Regions from separate parts of the Paenibacillus sp. Pae15 genome, predicted to be linked through region 1. Evidence: predicted binding sites of a transcription regulator. Region 1 holds the regulator's gene; the other holds the start of a gene.

Region 1 (11,825 bases):
TCAAACATTCCAAAATTTCGACGTTTTCATTGTTTTTCCTGCAAAAAGTACTAATTCTTTTAGCCCTATTTAACGCTAACTACAATGTTTTGCTGAACATAAGAAGGAACTAGAAAATAGGATTAATGTCCCTAATGATGACTACAAATAGCGATAAAAAGTTAAATGGATTGTACATTTTCGAGCAAATCAAAAGCCCGACCATATGAGGTCGAGCTTTTATAGTGGAGGGTCGAACCCCTAACCATATTCACTCCACTAAAGTATATGGTTTAGGTGTCCCGTCATTTATCAACACGATATGTTGATACTACGCATTCTACATGTGTCGGTACAAAACAAATCAAAATAAAAAACGGCATCTCTGCCGTTTGAATTTAAGGTGTATGGAGAATAGGGGGTTCGAACCCCTGACCTCATCGCTGCCAGCGATGCGCTCTCCCAGCTGAGCTAATTCCCCAGGAATTTTCGGTTAAGGAAATATCAAGAATGAAGTTGTTCCACTTTTGAGCGGCGTCTTCGCTCGGCCCGAACTCCCAACTGAGCCGTGACCCCATAAATTACGAAACCATTGCGATGATAATCTGTCGTTTTTTATGAGAAGATAATGTACCAGACAACATCGTTTTCCCGGCTGCGCTGAGGCCCCCAGATATTGTTATCATTTTGTTCTCCAGCGGCGACAAAATTAAAGATAGCACATCGGGATGGGGCTTGTCAACATTTTTATTAAAATTAATTTACGCTGCCGTTTCCGCCAACATGGTGCTTGGAGAGCAATTCATTCAGCTCCTTCATAAACATATTAATGTCTTTAAATTGTCTGTAAACGGAGGCAAAACGAATGTAGGCTACTTCATCAACGGGATACAATTCGGACATGACGATCTCGCCGATTTCGCGGCTGTCTACTTCCGCCTGGGCGGTATTGCGGATCTGCCTTTCGACCTCGGAGACGATCATTTCCAATCTTTCTACGGATACCGGTCGTTTCTCACAAGCGCGGATAAGCCCGCGGAGCATTTTCTCCCGGCTGAATTCCTCACGGCTGCCGTCTTTTTTAATGACGATCAACGGCGTTTCTTCCACCATTTCAAACGTAGTGAACCGCTTCTGGCACTTCTCGCACTCCCGGCGGCGTCTTATCGATTTATTCTCGTTTGCGGAACGCGAGTCCAACACTTTGGTGCCGGGATAATCACAATATGGGCATTTCATCGGCCTTTCTCCTTTCCATAATTCCCAACAGCTCCCTGACATGAGATTCGTGTAAACGCACATAATAGGTTTACCAACGACAAGGAGGTGAACAGACATGGGTGCAGGTCAATCCCGCAGCAGCAATGTATTGGTAGTACCACAAGCAAATGCCGCTCTGGATCAATTGAAATACGAAGTAGCTCAGGAACTGGGTATTGCCATTCCTCAAGATGGCTATTACGGTAATATGGCTACTCGTGATACTGGTGCGATCGGTGGTCACATTACGCGCCGCCTGGTGCAAATCGCCGAGCAGCAAATCGCTGGTCAATTCAAATAATAACACGTTTTGAAGCATACGAGAAGAAGCAGACCGGACAAACTCCCCATAAGGAGAGCTTGTCCGGCGCTTCTTTATTGCTATAAGCCAAAATATTAACGGATTCCCCAATCCTCCGCATAGGTTTTGTAATACTTGTCATAATAATACGTGACACGCTGCACATAACGCTTGGTCTCGCCATAAGGAATCTGATCCGTATTGTCGAGCGTTCCATCCCATCTTCCCTCCAGCAGCCAACGGCTCACTATACCGTGTCCTGCGTTGTAGCCGGCAAGGACGGCAAACGTATTGCCGTTAAACTGCTTAAACATCCAGTTCAAATACCATGAACCGAGTTCAATGCTGACGGCCGGATCATCCAAGCGGTTTTTGAATTCACCCGGAAAAGGAGCCTTCTCTATAATCCATTCCGATGTATCCGGCATCAATTGCATAAGACCGTGCGCACCTTTACTGGAAGTCGCGTCAGGCTTATAGTTGGTTTCTACCCGGATAACGGCAGCGATGAGCAAAGGGTCAAGCTGATACTTCTCTGCGCTTTGGCGAATTTCCTCTTCATAATGGATCGGATACAACATACGTCCCAATACACTCGTGCCCAGAAACAAAAATAGCAAAAAAGTCAACAGAAGCAGGGCGAAGACTCGCTTTTTGCGCAAAAAGCTCATGACAGTCCCCTCTCCGACCAAAATTGTTCAATCTGCTGTTCTGTTTCTTCTATCGTGCCCGAATTATCGATAACGATATCGGCCAGTTCTTTTTTCTTCTCGATCGGCATTTGCGCATCCAGCCGTTTGTTCGCCTGTTCCTCGGTTAACCCGTCCCGCTTCATCAGACGTTCCATTTGGACGTGCCGTGGCACATAGACGACCATCACCTCGCTGTACATCGCCTGCAGATGGGATTCGTACAAAAGCGGCACATCTACGACGACCAGCTTGTCCGGATGCTGTGTCTCGTATGCCTCCATCCGCTCGCGCATAGCCGCCCGAATCGGCGGATGAAGCAAAGCTTCGAGATCCTTGAGCGCAGCCGTATTCCCGAAGACGCGCTCCCCGAGTTTTTTCCGGTCCAGGGAACCGTCCTCCAGCAGCAGATCGGCTCCGAATCTTTCGATAACTTGAGTAAGGGCGGGGGTGCCTGGCTCTACCACTTCCCTGGCAATGCGGTCCGCATCGATCAACAGCGCGCCGCGGCGGACAAGCATGGAAGCGACAGTGCTTTTGCCGCAGGCAATGCCCCCGGTTAATCCGATGTTCAATGGGTTTCCCCCTAAATCAAAATAATGATCACAACAATTTCATAATGCCCATGAAGATCAGAAGAAATCCGGGTAAAACGGAAAGCTTGCGAATCCATTTCAGCTCAGCATACCGGAAGCCGATCTGCAGGCCAAGCCCGAGAAACGTCCCGCTGGCCAGTGCAATAACGGCAGCGGTAAGCCACGGCGTGAATCCGAGCAGTGCCGCCCCGATGCCCGCGCCGAACGCATCCAGCGACAATGCGGCGCCCAGCAGTACGGCTTCGTAAGCCGAAATGATCCCTGACCGGTCCACATCGGCAATGGACGGGGTGCGCAGGATTTGAATGACGAGCCCCAGCCTTTTCAGTTCGATATACCATATGGCTTTGGCCCCTGCAGTCCCGGACTCCATTTCCCCGGGCGTTTTTGCCGCCTCCGTTTTTCCCTCTTCCTCCTTTTTATCTGAAAACATCTGATATATCGCCCATACGCCAATGCCCATCAGAATAAAAGCTCCGACGTATCTGGCGACCGCCGGGTCAATCAATTGACTCATCAGCACGCCGACCTGCATGGACATGTAAATAATAAAGCCGGAACAAAATGAAATAATAGCAATGGACATAGGCGGAATGCGGATTTTACGAAGCCCGTACATCACGCCGACTCCGAAACCGTCCAGACTAACGGCAAACGCCAGAAGCATCAATGAGACGACAGGCAGCATGCCCTTCCCTCCCTAACCAGATCGACTTTACTTCTTACTATATGGAAGGTCTGGGCGGAGGGTGCATGTCAGGCATTCTTCCCATGGTCCGCGTACTTTAGCGTTTTAAAGCCCCTTTGCTTCTCCTGCGTTTTAGAGGCTGGCACTTGGGGCAATAATGGGTCCCTCGTCCCCCTATAACCATTTTTTCGATTTTATGCCCGCAATGGAAACAAGGTTCGTCTTTTCGGCCGTACATTTTGAACTGATGCTGAAACATACCGATTTCGCCCTGGCCGTTCACATAGGACTTGATGGTAGAGCCGCCTGCAGCCACTGCCTCCTTCAAGGTCCTCACAACCGCCTCATACAGCTTGGCCAGCTCATGCCGGCTTAAGCTTCTGGCCTCCCTTTCGGGATGAATGCCAGCCAGAAACAACGATTCGTCTACATAGATATTCCCGATCCCTACAATATATTCCTGATTCAACAGCAGCGGCTTGATTTTGGTCGGACGCGACCCGATCCGGTCCCGGAAAGCCTCGAATGTAAATGCTTCGTCCAAAGGCTCCAGCCCCAGCTTCTTCAGCGGGGCTTCCTGCAAATCCTGATCCTTCGGGTAAAGATGCATTGTCCCGAACTGGCGCACATCCTTATATCTCAGCTCGGTACCGTCTGTAAAATAAAACACGACATGGGTATGCCGTTCCTCTGGCTCCCCGCTGCGATACACACCGTACCTGCCTTCCATGCGAAGATGCGAGACCAGCGTATAATGGTCGAACATAAACCGCAAAAACTTGCCTCTGCGTTCGACGGACTGAATGGTTTCCCCTCTGAGCAGCAGTTGAAATCTCTCAATGTCCTCCGGATACTGAATGATTCGCGGCAGCTTAACCGAAACCCGTTCCACCGTCTTGCCGATCACCAGTTGATTCAGCGTCCTTCGGACCGTTTCTACCTCTGGCAGCTCCGGCATGCTGTCTTCCCTCCTTGCAGATTACTTCGCCTCGTACCAGTTAGCCCCGTCATCTACATCCACCTTCAGCGGCACGTCGAGCTCAATTGCGTTTTCCATCACTTCGGCAACCGTCTTTTTCATGACCTCCAGCTCATCCTCAGGCACCTCGAGCACCAATTCGTCATGCACCTGAAGCAGCAGTCTGCTCCGTACTCCCTCTTCTTTCATCCGCTTGTCCAGCTGCACCATAGCCAGCTTAATGATATCCGCCGCGGTGCCCTGGATCGGCGTATTCATCGCGGTCCGCTCGGCAAACGAACGGAGATTGAAATTGGAGGCCTTGATTTCCGGCAAATACCGGCGGCGGTGAAGAAGGGTCGTAACGAAACCATCCTCGCGGGCTTTCTTGACAATATCGTCCATATATCGGCGAACCCCCTGGAAGACGGCAAAATATTGCTCGATAAACTTCGCCGCATCCTTGCGGGTGATATTTAAATTTTGTGACAAACCATAATCGCTGATGCCGTAAACGATGCCGAAGTTCACGGCCTTCGCCTGACGGCGCATGTTCGAATCGACACTATCCTCCGGTACGCCGAATACATCCATCGCTGTTTTCGTATGAATGTCCATGTTCTGCCGGAACGCTTCGATCAGCTTCTCGTCCTGGGAAATATGGGCGAGCACACGCAGCTCGATCTGCGAATAGTCAGCGGTCAGAATACGCCAGCCGGGCTCCGAGGGCTTGAACACCTTGCGGATTTTACGCCCTTCCTCCAGGCGGATCGGAATATTTTGCAGATTCGGATATTGACTGCTTAGACGGCCTGTCGCCGCAATCGTCTGTTTATAATAAGTGTGCACTTTCCCGGTATCCGGACGCACCTCTTTCAGCAAGCCCTCCACATAGGTGGACTGGAGCTTGGACAGCGTCCGGTAATGGAGTATATGTCCGACCAACGGATGATAAGGCTCGAGCTTTTCGAGCACTTCAGCGTCGGTGGAATAGCCCGTTTTCGTTTTCTTGATCACCGGCAGCTGAAGCTTCTCAAATAAGATTTCTCCAAGCTGTTTTGGAGAATTAATGTTAAACTCCATCCCCGCCTCGTCATAAATGGACTGCATGATCTTCTCAAGCTGTTTGCCCAGCTCGGCACCGTAAGCTTGGAGCTCCTCCACATCCACTTTAATCCCTTTGCGTTCCATCGAGGCAAGCACCAGCGCCAAAGGAAGCTCCAGCTCGTGAAACAGCTCATTCATCCCGCTGGCCTCCAGCTCGGCTTGCAATGCCCTGGCCAGCTCCATTACCGCCAATGCCTTACGGCTCATCAAGCTTAACAGAACATCCGCCTCCGGAAGCTTGAATTTGGCGCCTTTGCCGAAAACGTCCTCATCGGCGGGGATGGCAGTCAAGCCATACCGGGCGGTGAGTCCGTGTAAAGTCAGCGCAGATTCCGTCGGATCGAGCAAATAACCGGCAAGCAGCACATCAAAGCTGACCCCCCGCAGCTCCAGCCCCTGCCAAAAGAGAGCCACCAGCGCGCGGTGCAGATCGTAGACGGCGACGGACTTTTTCTCGTCTGCCAGCCATGCGCGCACACGCTCAGCCTCTTCAGCCTCCTGTTTAAGGAGCTCAAACGGCAAATAATAGCCGATCGGATCCGTCCCGGAGTCCGACTCGGTATAAAAGGACAAGCCGAGCACTTCCCCCGTATGCGGATTATCCCCTATGACCTCGACATGCAGCGCCCGAACGCCGGGCAGCGCTTCGACCAGCTCTCCCAGCCTGTCCGGCGTCACCTGAACCGACTGAATCCTGGCCTCGGCCTTGGCCTCGGCTTCAGCGTCCGCAGAAGCGGCTTGGTTTCCTCCGCCGGGCAGATTCAACCGCTCCAGCAGCGATTTAAATTCCAGCTTGCGGAACATGTCGCCCAAAACTTGTCCGTCATACCCGCCGTATGCCAGATCGTCCCAAGGAATCTCCACCGGAACCTCGCGGAAAATCGTCGCCAGCTCCTTGCTCATCCGCGCATCCTCCGCGTGAGCGGCGACCTTCTCGCCCAGCTTCCCCTTGATGCCCGCCGCGTTCTCAAGCACCTTCTCGACCGAGCCGTATTCGTGCAGCAGCTTCAGAGCCGTCTTCTCGCCCACACCCGGAATGCCGGGAATATTATCGCTGGCATCGCCCATGAGACCTTTAAGATCAATGATTTGAGCAGGCTTCAGCCCGTATTTTTCTTCGATATGGGCAGGATCGTACAGCTCCACCTCGCTGATCCCTTTGCGCGTCAGCGCGATCTTCACTTTGTCGGAAGCAAGCTGCAGCATGTCTTTGTCCCCGGTCACTACCAGGACTTCCATACCGTCCTGCTCGTCTGCGGTACGCGTCAGTGTGCCGATGATATCGTCGGCTTCATAGCCGTCCATTTGAAATTGGCGAATGCCAAACGATTCCAGCAGTTCCTTCAGCACAGGGAACTGTTCGGAAAGCTCAGGAGGCGTCTTTTCCCTTCCTCCTTTGTATTCTGCGTAGTCTTTATGTCGAAACGTCGTTTTCCCGGCATCGAATGCCACGAGAAAATGCGTCGGTTTTTGTTCTTCTATCAGCTTCAACAGCATCGTCGTAAAGCCGTAGACCGCATTCGTATGCAATCCCTTGGAATTGCTGAGCAGCGGCAGCGCAAAAAATGCGCGATACGCAATGCTGTTGCCATCGATCAAAATCAATTTGGACAAAGACTACACCCCATTTTCGTGAAACTATCTGCTTCTTACATGATAGCATAGGACGGCCATAGAAAAAAACCTTACCTTCCTTCCCGAAAAAAGGGTGTGTGTTCCTTCCTTGCCGCATAAAATGTACTAACTTTGATCCCTACCCGTCTGCACGAATGGCACGTTCAAAGCGTGAAAGGGAGATCGGAGGAACCGTCTATGAACGAAACGGTACGACTTATTGGCAAACGCGTTATTTTTTTCGATGTAAACCAAACGCTGGTGCAGCAAAATTTAAGCTTCGAGGATGGGTTTCGGCGTGTATGGGAAAATTTCATCGGCAGATGGTCCCGGGATGAAAAACCAAGTGCAGAGCAAGTATGGACCCAGTACATCACCAGGTGGCAGCAACGAAAAAAGTCCAGGATTACCTTCCAGCAGCTTGACGAGCTTCAGCAGCAGTGCTTGCAAGAAGCCATGGAAGCGATGGACATACCAGTATCCGGTGCTATGAAGCGCGGGTTCATTCAGGAAATCAGGCGGCTTCAGGTTGAAGCCAAAACCATGCCTCCGCATACTCGGGAGGTGCTCGAGCGTCTGTCTCGAAACTACCGGCTTGCCATTATCAGCAATAGCCCGCGTTCCGAGGTGCTGCTGATGCTGAAACGGTTCGATATCGGTACGTTCTTTCCTCCCGAGCATGTGTTTACTGCGCTAAAGCCGGCCGACAAGAAACCGGCTCCTTATCTATTCAAAAAAGCTCTAAAGACGATGCAGTTCTCCCCCAAACAAGCCGTGATGGTAGGCAATTCCTGGAGACACGATGTGTGCGGCGCGGTGAAAGCGGGTCTGGACGCCGTATGGCTGAGCACATCCGGCTCCGCAGCAGGTCCCGATGCCAAAAAAATAACCCAGCAGCGGCTGGGGAAGCGTAAAGTGTATTTGATCAAGCGGTTGGATCAATTGTCCGAATTATTTTCCTGAGCACGGTTCTTTGTGAACGGCATACCGACGCAATCGCAAACAACAACGCTGCCGCGGTGTGCCTTCGAACGCTTCTTCACCATGGCTGCCGTACGGGAAATTTGCTCCAGGCTTACACCCGCACCCGTATGGCAGATCACAAGAGATAGCGACAGAGTAACCCCTTCGCTCTCCAGACGTCTGCCATGCCGGTCCTCGACATAAGTCCAGTCATCATAGTCATAGAATGCTTTGACCCCCAGATCAAAACGCCGAAGCATCTCTTCGCAAAGCTTTTCAGGGTCCTCGCTCCCGGTGATGGCGATAAAATCATCGCCCCCGATATGACCTACAAAATCATAAGGATGGCCGAGCAGGCCAATCACCTGTTGAATGCAATCGGCAGTAAACTGGATAAGCTGGTCCCCTCGGTGAAATCCGTACCGGTCGTTAAACCATTTAAAATAATCAATATCCCCGTAAATGACGGAGAACTTCTTGTGGTCGAGAAGCCGCTTGTTGATCTCCCGGTGAATTTGCATATTCCCGGGCAGACCGGTGAGCGGGTTAGCCACTTTCGCCCTTTCCATCTTTGCGGTAGTGATGCATTCCAGAATGGAACGTATGGAGGCCGTCCCCTTTACCCGGCCCCCGGATGTAATGATGACCAAATCATAAAAAGTCTGGAGATCGCGAGAGGTCGTATATTGGGATACTTGTTCTACCGGGGCTTGCTCATCTACGATGAGCGGTTGAGCGTCCATCAGCTGATCGATCGGCCGGTTCCAAAACAAAGAATAGCCGTATTGACCCGCCAACTGTTGAAACAGCCTGTCGCGCATGATCAAGCCGACCGGCGTTTGCCCGTTAACGATCACGGCACCCGCCGCATCCGTATGGTTCTTAAAATAATTCGCAACGATCGAAATGGGATCCCTGTAATCAAAAGTTTGACACGGCACACAAATGTCTCCGATGGTCCAGACACTGCTTGCCTCGACAATTTTACGATGCATCATAATATGATCAGTCAGCTCCGGGGGCAAAACAGCCTCCTCCGGCCCGGGATGCCCCAGCAGGTAGCCCTGCCCGTAATGTACCCCCATGCGGGTAAGCTTCATCAGTTCCTCGCGCGTTTCTATTCCTTCAGCAATCAAGTAAATGCCCAGCTTCTGCGCAAAAGTGAGCATCGTCTCAAGAATGTACTCTTTCGTTTTATTAAAGTGAAGGTTATGTACGAGAGATCGATCCATTTTAATAAAATCAGGCTGCAGCTCTGCGATCGCTTGAAGCGAAGAATAGCCTGCTCCGGCATCGTCGATCGCAATACGGTAGCCCTGCTGCCGGTAGTGGCCGAGAATTTGTTTGGCCGATTCAAAATCTTCAATGGAGCTCCGTTCTGTAATCTCAAAAACCACTTGGCCGGGAGATAGCCCCCGCTTTTCCAAAAGCTCCAGTGTTCTTCCGGGCACAAAATCCGGATCATTCAAAATTTCTGCCGATACATTGAGAAACAGGAGCTGCTCTTTCGTCTTTGTGAAAGCTCCCTCAATCGCCTTGGCTCTCGCCAGCCTATCCAAAGGATATAACAAGCCCTCCGCTTTGGCTGCAGCAAATAAGGAAATCGGCGAATGGAGCGAAGAGTGCTCCGGTCCCCGGGTCAGCGCCTCATATCCCATGACGATTCCCTCGCTTAACGAAACGATAGGCTGATAAACGGACTTGATGGTTTGGTTCCGTATAATATGCAGCAGCTCTGTACGCAGGTTTTCCCGATTTTCATTATCAAATCCGGGCATGGCGTCGATTGGCATGGGCATCCCTACTTATCCGGTTTCTTTATTCCTAAGATAGCATAGGAATTTCAACCCCATGTTAAATTCGGGCTATCGGAATGTTAAAATTTAGTACAGATGGATGCGCGGCCACGACGCCATTGAACAAAAATAACCGGATTCCGCATCCGCGGAAATCCGGCTGTATTTCGCTAAATATTCAAGTCTTTACGTTTCCCAGTCACCATATAGATAACGCCTTCTCCGATGTTCGTCGTATGATCCGCTACACGCTCCAGGTAGAGAGCAGCCATCATCAACTGAGACAGCTGGCGGTTGCGGCCGGGGTCGTTATTCATCATCCCTATGATTTCATCAACTACGGAGCTGTAGAGCTTATCGACCTGATCATCCTTTTCCGCTAGTGCGGCGGCACGGTGAATGTCCCGTTCAGTGTAAGCCAGCAGGCTTTCATGAAGCATATCCTTCGCCAGCAGTGCCATATTGGGGATGATTTCAAGCGGCTTCACAAGCGCATCTCCCGACATGCGGATCGCAATTTTCGCGATATCTACCGCATGATCTCCAATTCGTTCAAGGTCCGTCGAAATTTTGAGCGCCATACCGATAATCCGCAGGTCGCTCGCCATCGGCTGCTGCAGCGCAATCAGACGCAGGCAATTTTCCTCGATCCGAAGCATCAGTTCGTCGATCCGGTCGTCCTGCTCGATGATTCTTCTTCCCAGCTGTTCATCCCTTGCTCCCAGAGCCTCTACCGCCAGGGAGATGTGGTTTTCAACCAGCCCGCCCATTTTGAGCAAATCCTCTTGCAACTCTTCTACTGCCTGGTGAAAATTGGATCTTGTATCCATAAAAGCAGCTCCTTTATAGAATGATCGATTAACCGAAACGGCCGGTAATATAATCTTCTGTTCTTTGGTCCGTCGGCGTCGTGAAGATTTTTTCCGTCTGGTCGGATTCGATGACTTCACCATTCAGGAAAAAGGACGTATAATCCGAGATTCTCGCCGCTTGCTGCATGTTATGAGTCACGATAACAATCGTATATTTATCGCGCAGCTCACGGATCAGCTCCTCAATTTTCAAAGTAGAGATCGGATCCAGCGCGGACGTCGGTTCGTCCATGAGCAGAATCCTGGGATTTACCGCCAGCGCCCGGGCGATGCATAGACGCTGCTGCTGTCCCCCCGACAAGCCGTAGGCGGACTTTTTCAGATTACCGTTGACTTCGGTCCATAACGCGGCCGCCTTCAAGCTGCTTTCGACGATGTGGTCGAGCTGCTCCTTGTCCTTGATGCCGTGAATGCGAGGACCGTAAGCAATATTTTCGTAGATCGATTTGGGAAAAGGATTAGGCTGCTGAAACACCATGCCTATATTTTTGCGCAGCAGCTCTACGTTGACGTCCGGATCATAGATGTTCTGGCCGTCGATAATTACGTTTCCTTCTATACGTATGCCTTTGATCATATCATTCATGCGATTTAATGTACGGAGCAGCGTGGATTTCCCGCAGCCGGACGGGCCGATAAAGGCGGTGATGGAATTTTCTTGTATTTCCATATCGACATTCTTCAGAGCATGAAACTCGGAGTAATACAGATTCAATTTATTGATGCTTACAATGGACATATCATGCTTTCCTCCTGTGGCCCGTTGGTTTATAACTTCTTCTGATATTTATTGCGTAAATAAATGGCGAATGCATTCATGCTAAGCAGCATGATCAGCAGGACAATAATGCCGGCCGCAGCCACATTTTGAAACTCCGCTTGCGGTTGGCTTGCCCAGTTGTAAATTTGAATCGGCATTACCGTAAAGCTGTCAAAAGGCGATTTAGGCAAAAAAGCGATGTAAGCAACGGCTCCGACGACGATGAGGGGCGCCGTTTCTCC
Region 2 (11,825 bases), on a different contig from region 1:
CGGAATCAGTTGAATCAGAATAAAAACAACGATGGAAACTCCAAAAAGGATCGGTATCGTCATGAAGGTTCGCAAAACCAAATAACGCAGCATCCTCTCTCCGCCTTTCTACGTGGAAGGGGGCTCCAAGCCCGGAGTCCCCTTAATCACTTAATTATGGATGGATACTTGCACCAGATCATACCATTCTTCCGATGGGGAAATAAATCCTTTAACATTCGGGGAAACGACATAAGGCGCGGTATCATTTACAATCGGGGCAAAAGCCGCATCCTCCATAATCATCTCCTCCGCCTGCTTCCAATATTTGATCGCTTCATCCGGATTGATGGCGTGTGTGGCCATATCCATCAATTGATCGGCTTCTTTATTTACATATTGTCCGGAGTTGAAACCTCCGGGCGCTTTAAACGCAGAGTGCGCCACCATGGCCAGGAAGTAAGGCGCTGTCCGGCCTGACGAAAATTGATTCATCCCCACCTCTGGAGGCATGCCGTTCGTGAAATTGTTGACATATTGAATCCATTCCGAAGTCTGGATCTTCAGTTTGATTCCCACTTTAGCCAAATCTCTTTGAATCCATTCCGCCATCGGAAGAGGCAGCAATTGTCCCGATCCATCGATGGAAGTCATAAAGGTCGTTTCAAAACCGTCCGGCAAACCGGCCTGCGCCAACAATTGTTTTGCTTTTTCCGGATCGTATTCATACCATTTTTTATTCGGATCAAAAGCTTCATGACCTCGGGACTGTATTGTGTAAGCCGGTTTTGCCGTTCCCTTCAACAGTTCATTGGCAATGCCTTCCCTGTTAATCGCATAGTTAATCGCTTGTCTGACTTCTTTCTTCTGCATGATCGGGTTGGTAAAGTTAAAGACAATGTACCATACATGCGGAGGCAGACCGGAGACCACCTGAAATCCTTGCTTCTTCAGCCCTTCGAGAGAATCGGGGGGCGGTACGGCGATGACGTCAACCTCTCCATTTTGCAAAGCTGTTACCCTTGCTGCCGGATCAGGCAGCGGGCGGAAAATAACTTTGTCCAACTTTGCTTTTTCTCCCCAATACTCCTCATTTCGAACCAGTTCGACTTTTTCACCGCGTACCCGAGTGGAAAATTTGAAAGGCCCTGTCCCGCTTGGATGTTCACCCAATCCATCATTGCCATACTTTTTAACGGCCTCCGGGCTGATAATCTGGAAAGAGTTAATTTGGGCCAGCATTCGGGGGAAAGTAGAAAAGGGTTCCTTCAACGTAATGTCGATCGTTTGGGGATCGATCACTTTCACGGAATCGTAAAAGCGCCAAGTTCTAAACGTTTTACTGGCGGCGATTTTATCATAGTATTGGAAGCTTTCGTCCGTCAGACGCCTGACGTTAAATTCGACCGCAGCCGCATCAAAAGGTGTTCCGTCATGGAATTTGACATTTTCCCGCAAGGTGAACGTGTAGGTTTTGCCGTCCGGCGATACTTCCCACTTGGTCGCCAGGGCCGGTTTTAATGCCGGAACAGGCGCCGCTTGCGAATCTTTAGACAAATCTTCCTCGACTAAGGACTCATATATTTGATGATTGACCCGCATCGTTACCCAGCCTTGACCCCGATGCGGATCGAGTTGGTCGTATTCCGATTCCGTTCCGATGATCAAAGTCCCGCCGCCGGCTTGCTGCGCACCATCGGATGGACTTGAGGACGACGGTGAATCGGTACAGGCAGTAACAGCAAACATACAAATGAATAGCGTAATCAGAACGGACCGCGAATATTTTTTCATCTCAAATCCCCCCTTTTTGTGAAAGCTTCCGTAGCTATCCTTACAGCAGTTCTATATAAGAGTTCGGTTCCCAATGAAATGTCTTCTATACTTGAAAACTCTTTCGGATTATGGCTAATCCCTTCTTTACAGCGGACAAATATCATAGCGTAATCGGTGACATAGGACATGATCAACGCATCGTGAGCAGGTCCGCTCATCAGTTCGGGACAATCCAGCCCCATTCGTTCCCCTTCTTCATTTATGATCGATTTGATCCACTCTGCACAATACCTTGGCTCGCTATTATTATCTTCGGTGATCGAATAGGTCAATCCGTGTTCTTGGGCAATGGCTTCGATCTTTTCTCTCAGCCGCTTCTCGTTCTCATCCCGCTTGCCCTGATCGATATCCCGCAAATCAATCGTGAATTTGACTTTTTCAGGTATAATATTTCTCGAGTCCGGAAAGACCTGTATATTCCCTACCGTCCCAACGGCTTTAGAATCAGGGCTCGGCTTCACAATATCGTTCAGCGCAGCAATCACTTTTGCCGCACCTACCAAAGCATCCTTTCTCAGCGGCATCGGTACCGATCCGGCGTGTCCGGCGGTTCCCGTCATTTCCACCGTCAACCACAGCAGACCGGCAATTCCCGTAACAATCCCCACAGGACGATCCAGAGATTCCAACACGGGCCCTTGCTCAATGTGCAATTCCAAATAGGCGCCGATGTTCTCGGCGGCATATTCCGATTCTGCAAATTTAGCCGGATCGCCGCCAAATTCGATCAAAGCCTGCCTCCTTGTGATCCCGTTTTTATCTGTCCTATCCAATTCTCCAGGTTCCAATCGCCCCAAAATACCTCTCGAACCAAAAAAACCGTTATTAAAGCGGCAGCCCTCCTCATCGCAAAAAGCCGCGACTTCAATGGGCACTTCCGGTACAATCCCGTTTTCCTTCATCGTCTGGACCGCCTCAATCGCACCTAATACGCCGACCACTCCGTCAAATCTGCCGCCATAGGGCTGAGAGTCAATATGCGACCCCAACATGAGTATGGGAGCATGCGGATTCTTTCCCTCCAGACGTCCGATTACATTGCCGAAATGATCGATTCGCGAGACCATCCCCGCCTCTTCCATCCATGCTTTGACTAATTCCACTCCTTGGCGGTACTCTTGGGATAGAGCCAAACGGCATACTCCTGTATCGCCTATCCGGCCAATCTGTCCCAGCTCCGTAATCCTCTTTTCAATCCTCGAACGGTTTATAGCAACTTGGTATTCAGTGGTTGACATCAGACTCACCTCGCATGATCCTAAGTTGGTGACAATAAAACTTTGCGGTATTGAATTGATTCCTAATGGAGTCCGACAGTGCGGCTAAATCCCATAAAGTGCTTCGATATCGGATGATGTCGTCATGTTTCATTTCACCCCCAAGTAATTTCCACTATTATATGTTATGTTATATTATATTACATTAAATAAATGAAATCACTATACAAAATGGTTAAATATTCCGTTTTCCATTGTACAATTTGCATATCCATCAAGAAAGTTACGTTAAAATGAGTTATATTATATGACATTATTGAGGTTTAATTGGATTATATGTAATATAATATAACATAATATAAATGAAAATAAGGGAAGCGGCGGAGTCAATGAAGTGACCATCGAGATATTCGAGAAGAACCTGGGCACCAACCTCAGGGAATCCAGCGAAGGTCTCTTGGAGGTATCATTTCGCTGCTGCTTTGCTAATATCTAACTCAGAATGTACGTTCTACAAACAAAAAAGCACGGCGTATCTCAATATCAAGATCGCCATGCTTTATTTGATTCACGTTATGAAATGGGGAAACTTTTCGGGGGCTTTTCGAATTTCCTGTGTCAATTGGAGTCTGCGATAGTATTCCGCCAAGTTTCGATCATAGTAGTTTTCATACAAGCAATTGAAGCAGTCGGCATCGACGACGCCGTTTTTCTATCCAATGCAGCGGTTTCAAGCACGCTCAACGAATCCTATACTTCGTTACCCAAATCAAACGTCATGAGGTCACGTCCAACCGTGATCGTTCCGTTAAAAATGTCTCTCATACCCTTCATATATTCCTGCTCGGCATTCTCGTTAGCCGCAGGCGCCGGAATATGATGAGTAAGCACGAGATGTTTGACCCCTGCTTGCTTCGCAATTTCGGCTGCCTCCAATGTGGTGGTATGATACTTGGCCGGATTAGAGAGCGCTTTGTCATAATCTGGGTATTTATGAATTAATTCGTCTAACCATTCTTTGTTATAAGCTTCGTGCACCAAGAGATCAACGCCTTGGCTTTGCCTAATCATATTGGACACAGGGATCGTATCTCCGGAAATAACAACCGATTTCCCGTTGAATTCAAATTTGTACGCAACCGCCGGATAGACCGGACGATGATCCACTTCAAAGGCTGTAATCTTAATCCCGTCCTGATCATAGACGACGCCTTCATTTCTTTCAGTATATTCAATCCGTGCTCCTGCTTCATCCGACAGATTGTAACTTACCCGCAGCTTCACATCGAACTCAAACGATTCCCTCATTTTACCAATGATTTCTTTAGTCGTTTCAGGTCCGTATACATGCATAGGCGTTGAGCGTCCTTCGAATACACGCTCCGGGGTAATATGCGTCCTCCAGCTTGTAATAAAGACATCGAAAAAACCGCCATTGTGATCATAGTGATGATGGGTGAACAAAACGTCGGAAATCCGTTGCGGCATGACACCCGCTTTAATCAATTGATCCACAACGCCACCGCCGCAGTCGACTAAAAAGGTTTTATTTCCCGCTAGTACGGCGACTCCCGGCTTAGCCCTTCCGTAGAAGGCTCGAGGCGAACCCGTACCCAATAAAATAACTTTTAAATGCTCATGAAACTCAGGCTGCAGATTCTCCTGTGGTTGAATTAGCATGTTGATTCCTCCATTGATTTATTCTGTTTATCGATTAAATGAAACGTCTTCTATCGCGGTAAATATGACTAAAGATTGGACATAAACGCATTGGAATCGTTAATCGTCACTCGTTTTTTCTCGTATTGAATGATTCCTTTTTCGTTCCACTTATTTAATGTTTCCGTAATCGTCTGTCTGCTGCACCCGATGATGTAGGAGATTTCTTCATGACTTAGCGGCAAGCTCACATGAATTTTGTTCTGCTTCTGTACACCCAGTTGGGTAAGAAAATGGGCCAGCCTCCAAGCCACAGGCCTGGAAATCAACGTTTCCACGAACTGTTGGGTATACAGCAGTCGACGCGCATTGGAAACCGTTAATGCATACAGAACATCGGGCCGGCTTAACGTCAAGCTCGTAAATTGAGATGCGGGAACCAGCAGCACTTCGCTTTCCAAGATGCACCGTGCGTACCGTTGCCGCCGTTGGCCGGTCAGCACTTCGGCGGCACCGAAAACTTCACCCGTATTGCGCAAAAACAAGGTGATATTTTGTCCTTCCTGAGCCGACTGTGAGATTTTGACAAGACCCGATCGAACAAAATAAACGTCCTGACTTTCCTCGTCTTCCCTGAAAATAAATTCATTCTTTTTGAATTTCCGCAAAACCCCGTTTTCTTCAAAGAGTTCGGCCAAAATATGTTCTTCTTTCCGTTCATTGATCATGTTGTTGTCACCTCGTATAACGAATCCGATAATCCATAGTTATCATATTGGTATTATAGTATATGTTTCGTTATAAAACAGTCGGATACCCGACAAAAATCAAACAATTTAAAAAAAGCTTCAACGCAAATAGATCGGGACGCCGCACAACAAATCGAAAAAAATCTACTTCTTCACAAAGAAAATACCCGGTAAGGAAATGGCTGTATACGTTATTGAATTATCGCACCCATTGTGGAATAAGAATCAAAGTCTTATGTTAAAAAAACTTAAACTTTGCATCGAAAGGTTGGGAGTAGACATGGGATTATGGAGTAAAGAGCAGTTGCGTCAGTTTATTAAAGAAAACAATCTGGTAACGGCTCAAGATGCGCAGAATGCACTGAAGGAATTGTTTGCTGAGACGATCCAGGAAATGCTCGAAGCGGAGATGGACACCCACCTCGGCTACGAAAAAAACGATGTCAAAAACAAGCTGATCTGAAGCCGATCTATAAAGCGGTAACGGAGGAGATGGCGCTTGTGGAGCTGGATCGTTTCGAGGAAACATGGGGCGCTAAATATCCGCTCATCATCCGTTCGTGGCGCAGCAATTGGGACGAGCTGGCTACCTTCTTCAAGTACCCTCCATGAAGGTGCGAACGTTTTGGCGAATCTCCTCCACAGTGTGGTAGAAGACATTGTTAATGACATCAGCCTTCAGCCATTTCCAAAGACCTTCAACGATATTGAGTTGCGGGCTGTAAGGTGGCAGAAAGACCAGTTTGACTCTTCCGTTCATTTCGCTCAGAAACGGTACAAATCACGACAAATCCCATGAAAATCATTGATCGTCTGTGCATCAGATTGTAATTGGGATCATTAGTTCAACTTATATAGCTTGATTCCCTTTCAGTATATATACGTGTATATATTATTACTCTGCATTTATCAACAGCATTTTCCTCCAACATTTTTCCTCACCCAAAATAAATACAGGCGGCATATACATGTGTATATGCCGCCTGTATTGTCATATCAAGAAAAAGGGGCTCATTAGTTTCAGTTATTAATCATACCCGAGTTAACACTTGCTGTAGCCGCAGTTGCTGCAATTTTTGCAGCCCTCGCTGTTGATCAGTGAGGCGGAGCCGCAGGACGGGCACAGGTCAAGGGATGTGGCTGCGCTGCGGGTTACTGCATATTGAGCTGTTGTCTCCTGGACGACTTCCTGGGTGGCGGTGACGTAGTTTTCCGCGCTGTTGGAGAAATTGACGTGCATTTCAAGCGCTTGGGCGACGGCGTCGGCAATCGATTCGACGCGGTTGGCGCCGAACCCGATCGCGCCGGAGCCGCCGATGCCCTTCAGGTGCTTGATTAAAAGCTGCACCTTGTTGCCGTGGTCGCCGTAGCGAAGGAACAATGAGCAGACGCGGCCGAGCGCTTCGGACATCGCGAATACATCGGAACCGGCCTTGCCCACGTTCAGGAAAATCTCGCTCGGGCTTCCATCCATATCGTTAATCGTGATATAAGCCATGCCGAAAGGCGTATTGAACTTGTAGGTTGCGCCGCGGAGAGCTTGCGGACGGCGTTTGTACTGCTTGTCGAACACCTGCTCCGTCTTCGCGTCGATATTCACAGCCAACGATTGGGTGAGGCCGGTCAAGGAGGATTGTTCCTTCGCATTGACTGCATCTGCAGCAGGAGCTGCTTGCGTTTCCGTTCCCTTTGCTTCCTCAGCCTTATCGTCCTTCTTGTCTGTGCTGAGCACCTGTACGTCGCGGCTTCCGTCACGGTAGATGGTTACGCCTTTACAACCCAAATCAAAGGCGAGCTCGTACAGACGCTTCGTTTCTTCCACCGTAAAGTCGGCAGGGCAGTTGGCCGTTTTGGAGATAGAGCTATCCACCCATTTTTGAATGGCGGCTTGTACACGAATATGATCTTCTGCGGACAAGTCCATCGCAGTGACGAAATAATCCGGCAGCTCCTCGTTCGGGTGCTGATCCTTCCACTGCTGCGCAATCGGCACATATTGCTTGTCGAAGCCCAGACGGCTTTGACGGTAATATTCAAACGCAAAGTAAGGCTCGATCCCGGTCGATGTGCCAACCATCGTACCCGTGCTTCCGGTAGGCGCCTGCGTAATGACCGTGACATTACGCATCCCCTTCTTCTTGATGGCTGCGCCGACTTCCGGATAAACAGAGGTCATCGTCTTCATAAAACCGCTTTGCAGGAACAGTTCTGTGTCAAAATGCTTGAAGGAGCCCTTTTCTTCCGCAATATCTGCGGATGCGAGATATGCTTCCTTCGCAATAAAGCCATAAAGCTTATCAAGAAACATCAGCGATTCCGTGCTGCCGTAACGGATGTTCAGCTTGATCATCAGCTCGGCGAGACCCATGGAGCCAAGGCCTATGCGGCGTTCTCCCTGTTGGTTGATCCGATTCTCTTCAAAATGGTAAGGCGTTTTGTCAATGACATTATCCAAGAACCGTGTCGAATAACGGACCACCGTCGCCAGCTCGTCCCAAGCCACATCATGTTTTTCTTCGTCGTAAAACTTGGACAGGTTGATTGCCGACAGGTTGCAGACTCCCCAAGCCGGAAGCCCCTGCTCCCCGCAAGGATTTGTACATATGATCGGATTGAAATACCAGCTGTTGGACATCTGGTTGTAGTATTCCATGAATACGACGCCCGGTTCCGCGGATTTCCAGGCGGATTCGATAATCGTATGCCACACGTCGCGGGCCTTCACCGTACGGTAATGAATAATGTTCTTACCCGCTTTTCTCCACTTCTCCAGATCCCCGTCCCAAATCTCGTTATATTCAGGGTCCGTCGTGTCCGGGTACACCAATTCCCAATCCAAATCTTCCTTCACGGCTTTCATGAAGCCGTTGCTGACGCATACGGACAAATTGGCATTCGTAATTTGCCCCATCGTTTGTTTGACGGTAATAAAATCCAATACGTCAGGGTGCCAATCATTCATCATCAGCATCAGCGCGCCGCGGCGGCTGCCACCCTGCTCGATCAAGCCCGTTGTATAGCTGAACAGTCCGCCCCAGGAAACGGCGCCGCTTGAAGACCCGTTGACTCCCCTGACAATGGAACGGCGCGGACGGAGAGAGGATAAATTAATCCCTACACCGCCGCCCCGGGCCATAATTTCGGTCATCTCGGACAGCGTGGCCATAATTCCTCCACGGCTGTCATGCGGAGAAGGAATTACATAACAATTGAAAAGCGTCAGCTCATCGCTAGCATCGGCGCCTGCGGCAATCCGTCCGCCGGGTACAAGCTTCCAGTCGTCCAGAATGTACCGGAACTTTTCGGTCCATTCGGCTTGTTTCTCCGGAGTCGCTTCCACAGAAGCCATAGCAGTGGCCAAACGGTCCCACATTTGCTGAGGCGTTTTTTCCAAGGTTAATGTAAGCTTCTCTACAGAGGAATCGACAACCTCACCGCTGCGCAGCTTGACTTTGACCTGTCTCCCGTTACGCTCGATGACTTCGCCGACTTCCTTGGCAGGAAATTTAGGGTCGTCCTTTGTCAGCACCAATACTGTATCTCCAACCTTCGTTTGACTGGTATCCGCATTCTTCATCGCGTAGCGATCCAGAAAAATTTTCTCGCTTAAGCCTTCCAATTTGGTCTCCTGCATGGTCTTCAAAACAATAACCTCCCGGAATATATTCAAAAAGATGAATCACAATATATGGTATGTAGGATCCATTATACAATACAATATATAGTGTTTCTAATACAAAAAAAACGAAATTGGCGATTTAGTCCAAGCACGCTGGCGGAAAGCTTCCTTTTTCTCTCTATAGCTCTCTTTTTCATCTCTAAAATTTTCACCATTTTCGACAAAACATTCAATTTTTCTTCATAAAAAAGGGTCTTAAGCCCCTGTTACAAATTCGATTGAAATCCGACAGGGCGGCAATCCGCAGGCGGTTTTGACAATCGATCGGCGGATTGCTAGTCTAGAAATAGTGTATCATGTTCGCTGAATTTATGCAAACATATGTTCGTATCTCTATTGTACAGGAGGGTTTCTTGATGTCCTTAACTTATTTATATCAGGACCGGTTCGTTTCAAAAGAAGAACTCCAGATTTCTCCCGAAGACCGCGGTTATTATTTTGGCGATGGGGTCTATGAAGTATTTCGCGTATATCATGGAAGGCTGTATGAAGCCGCGGCTCATTTTGAGCGCTGGGAGAAAAGCGCCGCTGCTTTGAGAATTCCGCTTCCCTTTCCTTCCGGGGAGCTGACGGGACGACTGGAAGAACTGATCCGCATCAACGGCTTGTCCGAGGGTACCGTGTACATGCAGGTGACCCGTGGAGCCGCACCGCGTTCACATCCGTTTCCCGCGGATACCAAGCCGATCCTGATGGCGTATACCACCGATGCCCGCCGTCCGCTGAACACCATGAAAGAAGGCATCTCGGCCGTGACGATGGAAGACATCCGCTGGCTCCGCTGCGATTTGAAGACATTAAATCTGCTGCCCAATGTCCTGGCCAAGCAGCATGCGGTGGATCAGGGAGCCGGCGATGTCATTCTGCATCGCAACGGCACCGTAACGGAATGCAGCGCATCCAATATCATGATCGTCAAAGACGGCGCCGTTATTACGCATCCTGCCAACCATCTGATCCTGCACGGCATCACCCGCGCGGTTGTGCTCCGGCTGGCTCAAGGACTCGGCCTCTCCGTTCGGGAAACGCCATTTACATTGAAAGAGCTTCGCGCCGCAGATGAAGTTTTCATCACGGGTACGACCGTGGAAGTCACTCCTGTCATCTCCGTCGACGGCGTCCCCGTAGCCGACGGCCGTCCGGGAGAGATCACCCACAGGCTGCAAAACGAGTTTGAGAAGACGATTTCGTTCTAGTCCATCACATTACAGTATCCCCTGTACCAAAGTGCCTTACGCCGCCGCACAGTACCTGCCGTGCGGCTTTTGACCGTTGGCCGGCGGATCAGCCGAAAATGTGGGATTGACAGATAAACCGTCCAGACGGTACAGTGTTTTTTATGGACGATGCTCCGGTCTGCTTGCAGGTGTCACTCTACATCCGGAGACGCTCCTAGAGAAGCTTCAGGAGCCGGATCAGATTTGGCGGCGCAGCAGGCTTTTAACGAAGGAGGAACGGCATTGAAAGCTTATTTATTCTTGGCCTTGGCGATTGGATTTGAACTGTTCGGCACTTCCATGCTGAAAGCATCCGGGGGGTTTACCAAATTACTTCCTAGTATTGGCGTCATCATCGGTTTTTCGGCGGCCTTCTATTTACTTTCTTTATCCCTGCAGCAAATCCCCTTGGGCATCGCTTATGCTATTTGGTCCGGAGTCGGTACGGCCGCCACTGCGCTCATCGGCTTTCTGGTTTGGAAAGAAAAATTGAGCTTAAACACAGTGGTTGGAGTCTTGCTTATTATTGCGGGAGTGATTGTATTAAATCTGAGAACCGTCAAATCCTGATGCTGCCGGCATGTTGGTCTTGTGATCATGGTCTGTCACAGCTTCGTGGCCAAAACGAAAAAACCGGAGACCGCTATCTCCGGAGATTCCACTCTGAATTGCCGTACTTCTCAACCCTTAACCGTTCGACGAGCTCCTGTTCATAGGCCGTCAGTTCTGACGGGACCAGCCGAATCCCCAGCCCTTCTTCAATGCCTGCCAGGAAAGCCTCTTCCACCTCGGTCAATGTCACCCTCGGCAGACCCGCTCCGCCGCGCACTTCATTAATCGCAACCGCCTTCTTTAAAAACTGCTGCTTCATCCGCTCCATCACGCGCTCGCTGGAGAAGCGCAGCAATCTGAACAACTGATCCGCATCGAGATCCAGAAGAATCGAGCCGTGCTGAAGCACAACGCCTTTCTGCCGGGTTTGCGCGCTCCCGGCCACCTTCCTTCCCTCTACGACAAGCTCGTACCAGGACGGAGAATCGAAGCAGGCAGCCGAACCCATGGATGCGTACTTCTCCTTGTCTTCTTCATTCTCCAGCTGGACCATCTCCGCCGACAACCCAAGCTTGCGAAACCCGAGCAGCAGCCCTTCGCTGAGCACACGGTACGCCTCGGTGACGCTCCGCGGAATGCCGGGATAGCTTTCCGACACGATCATGCTGTACGTCAGCTCCTTATCGTGAAGCACGGCGCGCCCTCCGGTCGCCCTCCGGACAAAGCCGATGCCTTCCTGCTCCAGCGCGTCGAAATTCACCTCGCTTAAAGCTTTCTGAAAAAAACCGACCGACAGCGTTGCGGGATCCCATCCATAAAACCTGACGGTTGGAGCAACCAGGCCTTCGCTATGTGCCGTCAGAATCGCTTCATCCACAGCCATATTGTAATCCGGCGCGCCAAAGCCCGAACGGATAAACCGCCATTCTCTGTTCAT

Evidence for each region. Region 1 encodes NrdR, which represses ribonucleotide reductase genes. Its sites were predicted from a motif close to AACACNATATATNGTGTT; they were not measured.
Region 2: a site for NrdR is predicted at 9,152-9,169, ahead of NR121_RS04080 (adenosylcobalamin-dependent ribonucleoside-diphosphate reductase). Genes of this name have one in related genera too.

What each region holds. Positions count from the first base shown of each region.
Region 1 covers NZ_JALJRM010000023.1:68,341-80,165, reverse strand. Annotated here, with positions in the region: tRNA gene NR121_RS18235 (tRNA-Ala) at 388-460, opposite strand; gene nrdR (transcriptional regulator NrdR) at 736-1,218, opposite strand; gene NR121_RS18225 (alpha/beta-type small acid-soluble spore protein) at 1,316-1,540, shown strand; gene NR121_RS18220 (lytic transglycosylase domain-containing protein) at 1,636-2,211, opposite strand; gene coaE (dephospho-CoA kinase) at 2,208-2,804, opposite strand; gene ytaF (sporulation membrane protein YtaF) at 2,833-3,513, opposite strand; gene mutM (DNA-formamidopyrimidine glycosylase) at 3,611-4,471, opposite strand; gene polA (DNA polymerase I) at 4,493-7,192, opposite strand; gene NR121_RS18195 (HAD family hydrolase) at 7,391-8,155, shown strand; gene NR121_RS18190 (GGDEF domain-containing protein) at 8,131-9,954, opposite strand; gene phoU (phosphate signaling complex protein PhoU) at 10,122-10,781, opposite strand; gene pstB (phosphate ABC transporter ATP-binding protein PstB) at 10,810-11,562, opposite strand; gene pstA (phosphate ABC transporter permease PstA) at 11,592-11,825, opposite strand, start outside.
Region 2 covers NZ_JALJRM010000003.1:209,587-221,411, forward strand. Annotated here, with positions in the region: gene NR121_RS04040 (ABC transporter permease) at 1-93, opposite strand, end outside; gene NR121_RS04045 (ABC transporter substrate-binding protein) at 151-1,773, opposite strand; gene NR121_RS04050 (M20 family metallo-hydrolase) at 1,770-3,053, opposite strand; gene NR121_RS04055 (MBL fold metallo-hydrolase) at 3,783-4,712, opposite strand; gene NR121_RS04060 (Crp/Fnr family transcriptional regulator) at 4,781-5,419, opposite strand; partial or broken gene NR121_RS04065 (IS256 family transposase) at 5,721-5,897, shown strand; partial or broken gene NR121_RS04070 (transposase) at 5,894-6,049, shown strand; partial or broken gene NR121_RS04075 (transposase) at 6,036-6,215, opposite strand; gene NR121_RS04080 (adenosylcobalamin-dependent ribonucleoside-diphosphate reductase) at 6,483-9,083, opposite strand; gene dat (D-amino-acid transaminase) at 9,476-10,315, shown strand; gene NR121_RS04090 (DMT family transporter) at 10,580-10,906, shown strand; gene NR121_RS04095 (lipoate--protein ligase family protein) at 10,980-11,825, opposite strand.